Regions from separate parts of the Bradyrhizobium betae genome, predicted to be linked through region 3. Evidence: predicted binding sites of a transcription regulator. Region 3 holds the regulator's gene; each other region holds the start of a gene.
The links. The regulator PhoB, encoded in region 3, activates phosphate uptake and scavenging genes when phosphate is short. The targets are predictions, from matches to a motif close to TGTCATNNANCTGTCAT.

Region 1 (5,148 bases), 710 kb from region 3:
GCCTGACCTATACCGCCGAACTGCCGAAGGGCTCCAAGGTGGTCGAGGGCGAATGGTGGCGCGCCGACTATTCCGGCCCGCCGCTGGTCTCGATGGAGAAGAAGATCGCCGACGGCCTCGGCCTGAAGCTCGGCGACGAGGTCGTGGTCAACGTGCTCGGCCGCGACATTCCCGCCAAAATCGGCAATCTGCGCACCATCGACTGGCAGGGGCTCGGCATCAATTTCGTGCTGGTGTTCTCGCCGAACGCCTTCAAGGGCGCGCCGCACACCCATATTGCGACCCTGACGGAAGCCGGCGGCACTGCCGCGGGCGACGGCAAGATCATCAAGCAGGTCGCCGACGCCTATCCGATGGTAACGAGCGTGCGCGTGCGCGAGGTGATGGAGACGGTCGGCGCGGTCGTGACCAATCTGGCGCTCGCGATCCGCGGCGCCAGCGCCGTGACCCTGATCTCGGCGATCCTGGTGCTGGGCGGGGCGCTCGCCGCCGGCCATCGCCACCGGGTTTATGATGCGGTGATCCTCAAGACCCTGGGCGCGACCCGGCTGCGCCTGCTCGGCGCCTACGCCCTCGAATATCTCCTGATCGGGCTCGCGACCGCGGTGTTCGGCGTGATCGCCGGCAGCGTCGCGGCCTGGATGATCGTGACGCGGCTGATGACGCTGACCTTCGTCTGGCAGGCCGGCAGCGCGGCCGGCGTGGTCGCGGCCGCCCTCATCGTCACGGTCGGGCTCGGGCTCGCCGGCACGCTGCTGGCTTTGAACAAAAAGCCCGCCACGGTGTTGCGCAATTTGTGACAAATGGTAGCGGCGGGCCTTGCGGGAGCGAAATCGCACGATTCCTGCGATTAACCACGTCCGCTCGTCGAGATTGCAGGAGAGGGCGACATTCAGCCGCGCGTGGACCGTTGCAGCGAATGTGTTAGTTTCCCACATATCGAATGGGTTCGGAGCCCCGATTGTGAGCCAAATTTAATGTCGGCCCACAGCGGTATCCGAGATAGAATTTGACGAACCGGCGGCATGGCGACCCTCGTGCCGGACCGGACCAACCAATGGGAATTCGACCATGTCGGACCTAGACCGTAACTACGCTTCTCCTTTCGGCAGGGCCGCCGGGCGTGTTGACGCCGCGACGGTCGATGCCGGCCTGCGCGCCTACATGCTGCGCATCTACAACTACATGAGCATCGGCCTCGCCATCACCGGCCTGGCCGCGCTTGGCGTCTACATGGCCGCCGTGACCGACGTCCCGACGGCGGACGCCGTCCGCGTCGGCAAGATGTTCCTGACGCCGTTCGGCTACGCGATGTTCGTCAGCCCCCTGAAGTGGCTGTTCATGCTCGCGCCGCTCGCCATGGTGTTCGTGATCTCCGCGGGCATCAACCGTCTCGCCCCCTCGACCGCCCAGATCCTGTTCTGGGTGTTCTCGGCGCTGATGGGCATCTCGCTGTCGTCGATCTTCCTGGTGTTCACCCACACCTCGATCGTGCGGGTGTTCTTCATCACCGCGGCGACCTTCGGCGCGCTCAGCCTGTACGGCTACACCACCAAGCGTGACATGACCGCCATGGGCTCGTTCCTGTTCATGGGCCTGATCGGTATCATCATCGCGAGCCTGGTGAACCTGTTCCTGGCAAGCTCGATGCTCCAGTTCATCGTGTCGGTGGCCGGCGTGCTGGTGTTCGCGGGCCTCACCGCCTGGGATACCCAGCGGCTGAAGAACGACTACATCTACGGCTATGCCTCGGCCGGCGGTGACATCGCAGAGCGTGCGGCCATCACCGGCGCGCTGTCGCTGTACCTGAACTTCATCAACCTGTTCACGCTGCTGCTGCAGCTGCTCGGCCAGCGCGACTAGGCGCCAGCCTGAGAGAACGGACACGAACCCCGGCCGAGAGGCCGGGGTTTTTGTTTGTGGCACGATGACAGCCATACCCTCGCTGTCATCGCCCGCGAAGGCGGGCGATCCAGTACCCCGCGGCGGTCGTGACGTGAACCAACTGCCGCCGCGACGTACTGGATGCCCCGCCTGCGCGGGGCATGACTGCGGAGAGGGTGGAAGCGCCATTGCCCCTCTTCCAGCCGCCGCGGGAAGGCTCTAATCTTTCCTCATGTCCGCACCCGAAATCAGGCCCACCCTTGAGGCCGACCTCCCCGCCATCACCGCCATCTATCAGCAGGCTGTCCGTGAGGGCACCGCGACGTTCGAGCTGGAGCCGCCTGACCTCGCCGAGATGACGCGGCGCTATCGCGCGCTGATCGACGGCGGCTATCCCTATTTCGTCGCCATCCTCGACGGCCGCCTCGCCGGCTACGCCTATGCCGGCGCCTACCGGCCGCGGCCGGCCTATCGCTTCACGGTCGAGAACTCGATCTATCTCGACCCCGGCTTCCACCGCCGCGGCATCGGCGGGCTCCTGCTGGAGCGGCTGATCACCGAATGCGAGGCGCGCGGCTTCCGCCAGATGATCGCGGTGATCGGCGATTCCACCAATGCCGGCTCGATCGGCGTGCACACCAAAGGCGGCTTCAAGATGATCGGCACGCATCCCAATGTCGGGCTGAAATTCGGCCGCTGGCTGGACACCGTGATGATGCAGCGCGACCTCGGCGAAGGCGCAAGCACGGTGCCGGGGAAGTAATCGAGTGTCGTAGGGTGGGTTAGCGAAGCGTAACCCACCTCCTGTATTTCCACGTCAACAGAAGTGGTGGGTTACGCCTTCGGCTAACCCACCCTACGGCATCGGAATGATGCCGCTACACCACCGCCAATTTCCGATCGATCACCAGCAGCACGCGATCGAGCTCGTGGCCACGGCGCAGGATCAGGCCCGTCGCCGAGATCACGCTGTACATGCCTTGCTTGCGCGCGAGCCGCGGATCCTTCTCGATACGATAGATCGGCACTTCCGAAGCACGGCGGTAGACCGAGAACACGGCGCGATCCCTGAGGAAGTCGATGGCGTAGTCGCGCCACTCGCCGTCGGCGACCATGCGGCCGTAGAGATTGAGAATACGGTGCAGCTCGAGCCGGTTGAACGTCACCCGGGTCGGCGTGTTCGCAGCGGCGGGGCGCGCCGCCGCGCGCTGCTCGCTCGGATCGGCATCCTCCGACAGACTCATGGAACGCCTCCTGTCGCATCAGCATGATCGCCTCCGCGAAGACCGTCCCCGGAACCGCGGATCATGACAGTTGCATGATCGCGCCAACTGTTCCCGGCCGCAAGAGGCTCCTCACTCAACTCATTGAATCGTGTGCGAATCAAAGCACACGCAGGAGTGGAACTCCGTCGCGACGAACCGTCACGGGATCGTTAGCAGGAATCATAGTATCGCCGCTTTTCCGCCAAGCGCCCGCCGCCCTGCATTGCGAAAAGACTTGTGTGCGTTGACCCGGTCCTTTCGGTTCCGGATTCCTCAGCCCCCAGCCCCCCGGGGTCGAGCAGGATCGGGTCTGTACGCACGACAAGGAGGGCCAACGCAAGTTGGTCCTTTTTTGTTTGTGTCGGGATGTTTCTGGCTCCCGCCATTCCGGGGCGCGCGTAGCGCGAGCTATGGTGCGCAATTGCGCACCTGAGAATCCATTTCTCAGCTCGGATAGTGGATCGATGGATTCCGGGTTCGCGCTTCGCGCGCCCCGGAATGACGAAAGACAAATTGTCTTGGGACGATCTTGAGCGCGCTACGCTTCAGTGCAGCGACGTGTACGCCGCGCCGAGCATCGGGCCCGGCTTCTCGCGGCTGCCGTCCTGGACGTAGACCACCGCGCCGTCGACGCCGTCGCGCGTGAGGTTCTCGATCGGCACGGTCCAGCTTTCCGAACGGCCAGTCCAGTCGCCGACCTTGAGCAGGTTGCGCACGACGTTGTGGTAGGTGACCTGCTGTCCGCGATTCTCGCCGCGGCTGATCGCGATCGGCACCGACCTGGCGATCGAGCAGATCCAGACTTCGCCATGCGAGACCGCCGGCTCATTGCTCGCGGCCACCGAGACGTTGATCTGCTTGCCCGAGAGCGACATCGTCACCGGCACGCTCATCACGCCCGTGCCCTTGTCGGCCTTGCCGATCGCATTCTCGATGCCGGCGCGGTCGCTGCCGATGACATGCGTGGAGCCGTTGACCACGACCTGCGGCGTGTAGACCTCGCGGTCGCCGCGCATGCGCGAATAGGCGCGCTGCCGCGCCGAGAAGCGCGAATCCGCCAGCGTGTCCTTCCAGCCGAGATAGTCCCAATAGTCGATCGGCATGCTCAGCGCGATGACGGAGGGATCGTTGGCGAGGTCGCCGATGATCTTGTCGGCCGGCGGACAGGACGAACAGCCCTGCGAGGTAAACAATTCGACAACGGCACGAGGATCGGCGTGCGCGGGACGAATGACGGCGACGATAGCGCAGATGCCGAGTGCTCCCGACCAGAGTGCACCGGACCAGCGCGAAACCAGATTAGAGACCATCATTGCAGTCATGTCGAACGTCACACCTCGCACGCGTGGGGGAATATCCTATCGCCTGATGGTCACCGTAGTCTTACGGGCATCGCACATCCAACCGTCCGGGGCGAGGTATTCCACCGGGCGGAGCCATCGACAGCGCGCCGTAACGCACGAAGGCGGCCTTGTGATAGGCCGCCCTCGTTTAACCTTCTACTCACGTCGCAGTGAGCCACCGTTCACAAATTCGCGCTTAGGCCGCGAGCTTGCGCAGCACGTAGTGCAGAATGCCGCCGTTGCGGTAGTAATCGAGCTCGTCCAGCGTATCGATGCGGCAGAGCAGCGAAACGCGCTGCAACGAACCGTCGCCGGAGACGATCTCCGCGGTCAGCTTCTGACGGGGCTTCAGATCGCCGACGAGGCCGCGCAGCGTGACCTTCTCGTCGCCCTTCAGGCCGAGCGACGACCATGAGGTGCCCTCCTCGAAGGTCAGCGGCAGCACGCCCATGCCGACCAGGTTGGAGCGATGAATGCGCTCGAAGCTCTGGCAGATCACGGCGCGTACGCCGAGCAGACGCGTGCCCTTCGCCGCCCAGTCGCGCGAGGAGCCGTTGCCGTATTCGGCACCGGCGAACACCACCAGCGGCACCTGCTCCTGCTGGTACTTCATCGCGGCGTCGTAGATCGACATCTGCTCGCCGTCGGGCCAGTGC
Region 2 (5,148 bases), 440 kb from region 3:
ATCAGCGGCAGCGCGAGGCCGGCATAGCTGTCGAGCATGTGCAGATCGGCGACGATCTTGTAGGTCGGATAGATGCGCACCTCGACCGGCAGCATCAGGGTGATGAAGATGATCCAGAAGATAGGCATCCGGAACGGAAAGCGGAAATACACGATCGCATAGGCCGAGATGATCGAGATCGCGATCTTGCCGATCGCGATCGCCAGCGCCATCACCAGCGAGTTCAGCATCATGTTGCCGACGGGCTCGCGGGTCGAGCCGCTCGTGCCGACGAAAATGGTCTGGTAGTAGGTCTCGAAGAAATGCCCGCCCGGCAGCAGCGACATCTGTCCGTTGGCGATCAGCGCGTTGTCCTGCGTCGAGGCGATGATCGCGATGTAGACCGGGAACGCGACGATCGCGATCCCGATCCAGAGGATGAAATGGGCGACGTAGCGCCGGAAGCCCTCTTCCTCGACCATCAGTAGGTCACCTTGCGTTCGACAAAGCGGAACTGGATTCCGGTCAGTACGATGACCATGACCATCAGGATCACCGATTGCGCCGCCGAGCTGCCGAGATTGCCGCCGAGCAGGCCGTCGGAATAAACCTTGTAGACCAACGTGACCGTCGACGTGCCGGGCCCGCCGCGCGTCATGGTGTCGATGATGCCGAAAGTGTCGAAGAAGGCGTAGACGATGTTGACGACCAGCAGGAAGAAGATGGTCGGCGACAGCAGCGGGAAGGTCACGGTCCAGAATCGCCGCATCGGCCGCGCGCCGTCGATCGCGGCGGCCTCGAACACGCTCTTCGGGATGGCCTGCAGGCCGGCGAGGAAGAACAGGAAATTATAGGAGATCTGCTTCCAGGCGGCGGCGAGAATAATCAGTGCCGCGGCCTGGTCGCCGTCGAGCAGCGGATTCCAGTCGATGCCGACCGCGCGCAGATAGCGCGACAGCACGCCAAGCGAGGGATGCAGCATGAAGATCCACAGCACGCCGACCACGGGCGGCGCGACCGCATAGGGCCAGATCAGTAGCGTGCGGTAGAGCATCGAGCCGCGCAGGGGCTTGTCCGCCATCACGGCGAGCAGCAGCGCAAAGGACAGCGACGACACGGCGATGGCGAACGAGAACAGGAAGGTTCGGACGATCGCCTCGAAATAGGCGGGGTCCCTGAACAGCTCGACGTAGTTCTCGAACCAGACGAAGGTGGTCGACAGACCAAAGGCGTCCTGCAGCAGGAAGGACTGGATCACCGCCTGCAAGGCCGGCCAATAGAAGAAAATCAGGACGATCGCGAGCTGCGGCGCAACCAGCGCGTAGGGCAATAGCTTGGATTGGAAAATGGCTTGCTTTTGCATGATGCAGCCGAAGCGGCAGGCCGGGTCCGGCCTGCCGCTTCAATGCCTTACTTCACTGCGGTCTTTTCGAACTGACGCAGCATCGTGTTGCCACGTTCCACGGCGGCATCCAGCGCCTGCTTGGCGGTCTTCTTGCCGGCCAGAGCCTGCTCGATTTCCTCCGACCAGACGTCGCGCAGCTGGACCATGTTGCCGAGCCGCAGACCGCGCGAGTTTTCGGTCGGCTCCTTGTTGGTCAGCTCGAGCAGCGGGGTCTCGAGATAGGGCTGATCCTTGTAGAAGCCCTCGGCCTTGGCTTTCTCATAGGCCGCCTTGGTGATCGGCAGATAGCCCGAGGCCTTGTGGATGTAGACTTGGCGATCGGTGTCGGAGAGGAAGGTCAGGAACTTCGCGACGCCCTTGTATTCGTCGGCCGACTTGCCGCCCATCACCCAGAGCGAAGCGCCGCCGATGATCGAGTTCTGCGGCGCGCCCTTGACGTCCGGATAATACGGCATCGGCACTGCGTTGAAGGCGAACTTGGCCTGCGCCTTGACGTTGCCGAAGAATGCCGAGGAAGTCAGGTAGATCGGGCATTCGCCGGACGTGAAGCGGCCTTCGCCGGTGTTGGTGCGGCCGGCGTAGTCGTAGGTCTTGTCCTTTTGCAGCTCGACCAGCTTTTCGAGATGCTTGACCTGGAGCGGGCCGTTGAATTCGAGCACGGTGTCGAAGCCGTCGAGGCCGTTGGCCTTGCTGGCGAGCGGCACGTTGTGCCAGGCGGAGAGCTGCTCGAGATTGACCCACGTGATCCAGGAGCCGGAGAAGCCGCAGGTGGGATGGCCGTTGTCGTGAAGCTTCTTGGCGGCCGCGAAGGTTTCCGGCCAGGTCTTCGGGATCTCGACGTTGGCCTTCTTCAGCTCGTCGAGGTTGACCCACATGACGGTCGAGGACGAGTTGAAGGGGAACGACAGCATCTCGCCCTTCGAGGTCGAGTAATAGCCGGTGATCGCGGAGAGATAGTTCTTCGGATCGAACTTCTCGCCGGCCTCGGCCATCAGCTTGTAGACGGGCTTCACGGCACCGGTCGCGGCCATCATGGTCGCGGTGCCGACTTCGAACACCTGCATGATGTGCGGGGCGTTGCCGGCGCGGAACGCGGCGATGCCGGCGTTCATCGTGTCGGGGTAGTTGCCCTTGTAGGTCGGAATGACCTTGTAATCGGTCTGCGACGCGTTGAAGTCGGTGGCGAGCTTGACGATGACGTCGTTGTTGGCGCCGGTCATCGCGTGCCACCACTGGATCTCGGTCACAGCCAGCGCCGGCGAAGCCGTCATGCCAACCATGACTGCAAATGCGGCAGCCGCCCCAAAGTGTCGAAGAGCCATCAAGTAAACCTCCCTTGGCCGTTCTCTTGGCCGTCAAAAAGATCGCTTGCGCTAGCAGCGCCATATGACGTTCACATGACTGTGTAAGCGGGAGAAACGAAAGCGGCAAGCGCTGCTAAAGGGGAGCCGTCAAATAGGCGAAGGCGACGCAGGCAGCCTCCTCCGTTCGCAGTGCACATGTATGCCCGCGCCGCAGTGCGGCATCATTGCGTGAGGAGGTGAGGGCCCCTAGCCCTTGCGCTCGGGGCCGCAGACCGTGCCTTTCTCGACCATGGCGTCGATCTCGGTCTTGGAATACCCGAACTCGCCCAGCACCTCCTGAGCGTGCTGGCTGAATTTCGGCGGCAGGCGGCGCAGGCTCGGCTTGCTGCGATCGAGCCGGATCGGCGAGGCCACGCCCTTGTACCAATCCTTCTCGATAATATCGCCGCGCGCGATCGTGTGCGGGTTCGTCAACGCCTGGTCGATCTTCTGCACCGGACCCGCGGGCAGGCCCGCGGCGAGCAGGCGATTGCACAGCGGCTCGGCCTCGTGCTGGCTGAACACGGCGGCAAGCTCGGCGCGCAGCGCCTCGCGATTGGCGATGCGGTCCTTGTTGCGGGCAAAGCGCGGATCGGTGCCGAGCTCGGGCTTGCCGATCTCCTTGGCGAGCTTGCGGAAGGTGCCGTCATTGCCGACGCCGATGAAGATGTTGTCGGTCTTGGTCGGGAAGATCGCGTAGGGAACGAGATTGGGATGCTCGTTGCCGGTGAGGCCGGGCGGCTTGCCGTGCATGAAATAATTCGCGGTGTGCGGATGCATGATGGCAAGGCCGGTCTCGTACAGCGTGGTCTCGAGGAACTGGCCTTTGCCAGAGCGCTGCCGTTCCGACAGCGCCATCAAGATGCCGATCGCCGCGTAGAGTCCCGTGCCGATGTCGACCAGCGGCACGCCGATCCGCATCGGCCCGCTCTCGGGCGAGCCGGTTGCCGCGATCATGCCGGTCATGGCCTGGATGATGGCGTCATAACCGGGATTGCCGCCGCGCGGACCGTCGGCGCCGAAGCCGCAGATCCGGCAATGCACGAGGCGCGGGAATTTCTCGCGCAACACCTCGTTGCCGATGCCCCATTTCTCCAGCGTGCCCGGCTTGAAATTCTCGATCAGGACGTCGGCCGTCTCCAGCATCTTGAGCAGCACGACGCGGCCGCCTTCGGAGGCGAGGTCGAGGCCGATCGAGCGCTTGTTGCGGTTGATGCCGATGAAATAGGCCGCGTCGTCCTCGTGGAACGGAGGACCCCAGTCGCGCACCTCGTCGCCGGCGGGTGGCTCGACCTTGATCACATCGGCGCCATGGTCGGCGAGGATCTGGGTGCAGTAGGGACCGCCAAGCACGCGCGTGAGATCGATCACGCGCAGTCCGCTCATTGCGCCCAAAACGGCTTCAGTCATGCCTTCGCTTCCCCTGTGTCGGCGTTTGATCACAGGCCTAGCGAGGTTTTTTTGTGCCAGCAATGGCTTGGTTGCGGTGGGGCATATGCAGCGCCGCCGTGCAGTCCCGCGGCGTGGCAAAATGAAACGGAAGCGGCCGGCCCAAGGGGGATCTCGGGCCAGCCAATCCGTCGTTGGATCAGACGACCGTCAGGCGAACGTCGACATTGCCGCGCGTGGCATTGGAGTAGGGGCACACCTGGTGGGCCTTCTCGACCAGCGCCTCTGCATCAGTGCGGGCGAGGCCCGGCAGCGAGACGGCAAGATCGATGTCGAGACCGAAGCCGCCTTCCGAGCGCGGGCCGATGCCGACGGTCGAGGTGACGGAGGCGTCGGCCGGCACCTTCGGGCCGCCCTGGGACGCCACGAACTTCATCGCGCCGATGAAGCAGGCAGCGTAGCCGGCCGCAAACAGCTGCTCGGGATTGTTGCCGGCGCCGCCGCCACCGCCGAGCTCCTTCGGCGTGGTCAGCTTGACGTCGAGCGCGCCGTCGAGGGTCGCAGCATGGCCGTCGCGGCCACCGGTGGCTTTTGCGCTGGTCTTGTAGAGGACGTTCACTGACATTTTCGTCTCCTCGGGTTGGGGTGCAATTCATATCGCAGGCAATTAGATTGTGCGCAATTGAAATTGCCGTACCTCACATTTAATTGTTCGCAATTGAATGTGCCGCCGCCCGGCCCCAGAATGGGGAGACCTCGTGAGATTCTCTATGCCCCGGAAATCATCGACCCTGGATCCGCAACGTCTCGACAACCAAATCTGCTTTGCGGTCTATTCCGCCGCGCACGCCTTCAACCGCGTCTACAAGCCGTTGCTGGACCGGCTCGGCCTGACCTATCCCCAATATCTCGTGATGCTGGTTCTGTGGGAGCGCGACGACGTGCCGGTGAAGGACATCGGCGAGAAGCTGTTCCTCGATTCGGGCACGCTGACCCCGCTCCTGAAGCGGCTCGAGGCCGCCCACCTGGTCA
Region 3 (5,148 bases):
CGGCATGTGGGGCTTCTTCGTGCTGGGCCCGTTCCTGGCCAACAGCTTCCAGCCGTTCATGATCAAGATCTTCGACGGCGTTCCCGTGCTCGGCGCGATCTTCGCCGGCCCGCCGTCCTATCTCAGCCTGTTCAATGCCGCGCTGATCCTCGCGATCATGGTGCTGCCCTTCATCACCTCGATCTCGGTCGACGTGTTCAAGACGGTGCCGCCGGTGCTGAAGGAAGCCGCCTACGGCGTCGGCTGCACCACCTGGGAAGTCGTCCGCAGCGTGGTGATCCCCTACACCCGTGTCGGCATCATCGGCGGCGTCATGCTGGCGCTGGGCCGTGCGCTCGGCGAGACCATGGCGGTGACCTTCATCATCGGCAATTCGTTCCGGATCTCCTCGTCGATCTTCGCGCCGGGCACCACGATCTCGGCGGCGATCGCATCCGAATTCGCCGAGAGCGACGGCCTGCACCAGTCCGGCCTGATCCTGCTCGGCCTGCTGCTGTTCGTGCTGACGTTCTTCGTGCTCGCGGGAGCGCGGCTGATGCTGATGCGGCTGGAAAAGAAGGCGGGGAACTAGCGCCATGAATCCGATCTATTCACGCCGCCGCCGCAAGGACTTCGTCATCCGCGGCCTCTGCTTCGCAGCCGCCGCCTTCGGCGTCACCTGGCTCGCGCTGATCCTGATCACGCTGCTGTACAACGGCCTTGCCGGCCTGAACGTCCAGTTGTTCACCGAGAACACGCCGCCGCCCGGCTCGAACGAAGGCGGTCTGCTCAACGCCATCGTCGGCTCGCTGATCATGACCGTGATCGGCGTCGGCATCGGTGCGCCGCTCGGCATGTTCGCCGGCACCTACCTCGCCGAATACGGCCGCAACGATCGCCTGACCTCGGTGATCCGCTTCATCAACGACATCCTGCTCTCGGCGCCCTCGATCATCATCGGCCTGTTCATCTACGGCGCGGTGGTGGTGCCGATGCGCGGCTTCTCGGCGATCGCGGGCGCGCTCGCGCTGGCGGTCATCGTCATCCCGGTGGTGCTGCGCACGACCGAGGACATGCTGCTGCTGGTGCCGAACGCGCTGCGCGAGGCGGCCTCCGCGCTCGGTCTGCCGCGCTCGCTGGTGATCAAACGCATCGCTTATCGTGCTGCCCGCTCCGGCCTCATCACCGGCGTGCTGCTCGCGACCGCCCGCGTCGCCGGCGAGACCGCGCCGCTGCTGTTCACCGCGCTGTCGAACCAGTTCTTCAGCCTCAGCCTGAACAAGACGATGGCGAACCTGCCGGTCACGATCAACAACTTCGTGCAGAGCCCCTACGCCTATTGGAAGCAGCTCGCCTGGAGCGGCGCGCTGCTCATCACCCTGACCGTTCTTGCCCTGAATATTGGCGCGCGCATCCTTGGCGCCGAGAGGACCGCAAAATGAGTGAGCTTTCCGTATCGATGAGCGCGGCCGGTGGCTTGCCCCAGGCGTCGGTGCTGCCCGAGGCCCCCGCCAAGGTGACGGTGCGCAACCTGAACTTCTATTACGGGGAGCACCACGCGCTGAAGAACATCAACCTGGCGCTCGGCACCAACCGCGTCACGGCGTTCATCGGCCCGTCGGGCTGCGGCAAGTCGACCCTGCTGCGCATCTTCAACCGGATGTACGACCTCTATCCGGGCCAGCGCGCCAGCGGCCAGCTCATGCTCGACCAGACCAATATCCTCGACCCCAGGCTCGATCTCAACCTGCTGCGCGCTCGCGTCGGCATGGTGTTCCAGAAGCCGACGCCGTTCCCGATGACGATCTACGAGAACATCGCCTTCGGCATCCGTCTCTACGAGAAGATCTCGAAGTCCGAGATGGACGACCGCGTCGAGAAGGCGCTGCGCGGCGGCGCGCTTTGGAACGAGGTCAAGGACAAGCTCAACGCGTCGGGCCTGTCGCTCTCCGGCGGCCAGCAGCAGCGTCTGTGCATCGCCCGCACCGTCGCGGTGCGGCCCGAAGTGATCCTGTTCGACGAGCCGTGCTCGGCGCTCGATCCGATCTCGACCGCCAAGGTCGAGGAGCTGATCCAGGAGCTGTCCGAGAACTACACGATCGCGATCGTCACCCACAACATGCAGCAGGCGGCGCGCGTCTCCGACAAGACCGCCTTCATGTATCTCGGCGAATTGATCGAGTTCGACGACACCAGCAAGATCTTCACGTCGCCGACCGATCGGCGCACCCAGGATTACATCACCGGCCGGTTCGGCTGAGGAGACGGGACATGGGTACTGAACATACCGCAAAGGCCTTCGACACCGACCTGCAGGAACTCACCCGGCTGGTCGCGGAAATGGGCGGCATCGCCGAGCGCATGATCGTCGATTCCGTCGACGCGCTGATCCGCCGCGACGTCGCGCTTGGTCAGCGCGTCGTCACCATCGACGCCGAGCTCGACGCACTGCAGAAGAAGATCGAGGAGCGCGCCGTGCTCACAATCGCGCGCCGCCAGCCGATGGCGGTCGATTTGCGCGAGATCGTCGGCGCGATGCGCGTCGCGACCGATCTCGAGCGCATCGGCGACCTCGCCAAGAACATGGGCAAGCGCGTCGCGGCGCTGGAGACGGATTTCCATCCGCTCAAGCTGTTCCGCGGTCTCGAGCACATGACCGACCTCGTGCAGCAGCAGGTCAAGTCGGTGCTGGACGCCTATGCCGCGCACGATCTGCCGGCGGCGATGGCGGTGTGGAAGGGCGACGAGGAAGTCGATGCCATCTGCACCTCGCTGTTCCGCGAGCTCCTGACCTACATGATGGAGGATCCGCGCAACATCTCGTTCTGCATCCATCTGATGTTCTGCGCCAAGAACATCGAGCGCATCGGCGATCACGCCACCAACATCGCCGAGACCGTGTTCTACATGATCGAAGGTCAGGCGATCACCGACAAGCGGCCGAAGGGCGACATGACGACCTTCGCCACGACAATCCCGAATACCTGACGACTTGAGGAGCGACGACCCGATGGGCGCACGCATTATGGTGGTTGAAGACGAGGAAGCTCTCACCGAGCTGCTTCGCTACAACCTCGAAGGCGACGGCTATGACGTCGAGACGGTGATGCGCGGCGACGACGCCGACACCCGTCTCAAGGAGCACATCCCCGACCTGATCGTGCTCGACTGGATGCTGCCGGGGCTGTCCGGCATCGAATTGTGCCGGCGGCTTCGCACCAGGCCGGAGACCAAGCAGCTGCCGATCATCATGCTCACCGCGCGCGGCGAGGAGAGCGAGCGGGTGCGGGGACTTGCGACCGGCGCGGACGACTACATCGTCAAGCCGTTCTCGGTGCCGGAGCTGCTGGCGCGCGTGAAGGGCCTGCTGCGCCGCGCCAGTCCGGAGCGGCTCGCCACCGTGCTGGCCTACGGCGACATCGAGCTTGATCGCGACAAGCGCCGCGTGGCGCGCTCGGGCCGTCCGATCGACCTCGGCCCGACCGAATATCGCCTGCTGGAGTTCTTCCTGGAGCATCCCGGCCGCGTGTTCTCGCGCGAGCAGCTGCTCGACAGCGTCTGGGGCCGCGACATCTACATCGATGAACGCACCGTCGACGTGCATATCGGCCGCCTGCGCAAGCTGCTCAATCTCGGCCGCGAGCAGGACCCGATCCGCACCGTCCGCGGCGCCGGCTATGCGCTCGACGATCGGTTTGCGAAGGCGGAGCAGACGTAAGGTGATTTAAAGGCTGTTGCTTGGTAGCTGCGGCAGCAATCTCCGCTGTCATCCCGGGGCGCGCGTAGCGCGAGCCCGGGATCCATAACCACAGGATGTGGTTTGGCGAAGACTCGGAGTAACCATCGCTCGCAACAACTGCGCCCTGTGGTTATGGATCCCCACGTCCGCGGGGATGACACCGAGTATCTGGAGCCGTCATCGTGTGACGGCACCCGTCTTGGCAATCAGAGAATTCCGCTAACTCAGCGCGGACCTGGCTTGGCCGGCGCGCGCCGGCGATCCGCTGCCGGCTGATACGCAACCCGCGAGTGCTGGGCGCAATAGGGCAGGCCGGAGAGCGCCTTGCCGCCGCAGAAGAAGAAGTCCGGGCTCGAGGGATCGCCGACCGGCCAGTGGCAGGTCGCCTCGTTGAGCTCCAGCAGCGACAGCCGCTGGCTCATCGGCACCACGTTGTCGTAGGTAACAGGTTCGGCCTCGACCTCGACCTCGAAGGCCTGAGCCAGCGCGGTGTTGCCGCGTGCGATGGGCCGGCTCACCCGCATCATGTGCTGGGCGGGACGCGCCTTGCGCGGCCGCGGCGCAGCGGATGAAGGGCTCTTGGCGCGGCCGGACAGGCCGAGCCTGTGCACCTTGCCGATCACGGCGTTGCGGGTGACATTACCGAGCTCTGCCGCGATCTGGCTGGCCGACAACCCGGCCTCCCAGAGCTTCTTCAGTTGCTCGACGCGATCATCCGACCAGGTCAAAACCGTCATTGCACCCTTTCCTTCGCCGCGCGCCTGCCATCCTGGGGCTGCACAGCGAATGCCTAAGCCTCGAAAAACCCGTGCCGTCAGAATCCCTTAAGGCTCGCCGGGCATCGAGAGCCGCCCGAACGTTTACGCCGGTACATGAGGACTTAGAGATCAGAACTGCCGCACGAGATGTCGTATCTGACAAGCCAAACGCTACAATATGGCGTGACTCACGCGCAAGAGTCCGCCGACTCGCTTCCACATGTTCCGTCGCGAAAACACGCAAGATCGCCACCGCAAGACTACGGATTCATCGTTTCGCGAGGCTTTCCAGGCGGCATTGACACCCGTTTCACGGGGCATAAGATAGTCCCGCGTGCCGCCCTTAAAAGGCGGCATGTTTCGTTTTCCGGGCCGGTGAATGGTGCGTTGCGTAATGCACGCTCATCGTCCGCAACATTCAAGTGACCGTCATGACTAACAGCGCAGCGCCGCATTTGCTCCCCGTTTTCGCCAGGTCCGACCTCGGTTTCGAGCGCGGCGAAGGCTGCTGGCTGATCGCGACCAATGGCGAGCGCTATCTCGATTTCACCTCGGGCGTGGCGGTGAATGCGCTCGGCCATGCCCATCCCGCGCTGGTCAAGGCGTTGCAGGAGCAGGCGACGAAACTCTGGCACATGTCGAACCTGTTCCAGAGCCCGGACGGCGAGAAGC

Region 1: F8237_RS16270 (DUF2794 domain-containing protein) is a predicted target of PhoB. The motif match lies at 3,192-3,208, and genes of this name have one in related genera.
Region 2: ugpB (sn-glycerol-3-phosphate ABC transporter substrate-binding protein UgpB) is a predicted target of PhoB. The motif match lies at 2,771-2,787, and genes of this name have one in related genera.

Annotation. Positions count from the first base shown of each region.
Region 1 covers NZ_CP044543.1:3,396,372-3,401,519, reverse strand. Annotated here, with positions in the region: gene F8237_RS16285 (ABC transporter permease) at 1-800, shown strand, start outside; gene F8237_RS16280 (Bax inhibitor-1/YccA family protein) at 1,072-1,863, shown strand; gene F8237_RS16275 (GNAT family N-acetyltransferase) at 2,117-2,647, shown strand; gene F8237_RS16270 (DUF2794 domain-containing protein) at 2,763-3,128, opposite strand; gene F8237_RS16265 (DUF1223 domain-containing protein) at 3,695-4,471, opposite strand; gene acnA (aconitate hydratase AcnA) at 4,689-5,148, opposite strand, start outside.
Region 2 covers NZ_CP044543.1:3,132,314-3,137,461, reverse strand. Annotated here, with positions in the region: gene ugpE (sn-glycerol-3-phosphate ABC transporter permease UgpE) at 1-461, opposite strand, end outside; gene ugpA (sn-glycerol-3-phosphate ABC transporter permease UgpA) at 461-1,342, opposite strand; gene ugpB (sn-glycerol-3-phosphate ABC transporter substrate-binding protein UgpB) at 1,390-2,706, opposite strand; gene F8237_RS14940 (CaiB/BaiF CoA transferase family protein) at 2,935-4,137, opposite strand; gene F8237_RS14935 (organic hydroperoxide resistance protein) at 4,316-4,741, opposite strand; gene F8237_RS14930 (MarR family winged helix-turn-helix transcriptional regulator) at 4,887-5,148, shown strand, end outside.
Region 3 covers NZ_CP044543.1:2,687,823-2,692,970, reverse strand. Annotated here, with positions in the region: gene pstC (phosphate ABC transporter permease subunit PstC) at 1-571, shown strand, start outside; gene pstA (phosphate ABC transporter permease PstA) at 576-1,421, shown strand; gene pstB (phosphate ABC transporter ATP-binding protein PstB) at 1,418-2,239, shown strand; gene phoU (phosphate signaling complex protein PhoU) at 2,251-2,967, shown strand; gene phoB (phosphate regulon transcriptional regulator PhoB) at 2,990-3,697, shown strand; gene F8237_RS12935 (GcrA family cell cycle regulator) at 3,943-4,455, opposite strand; gene F8237_RS12930 (aspartate aminotransferase family protein) at 4,908-5,148, shown strand, end outside.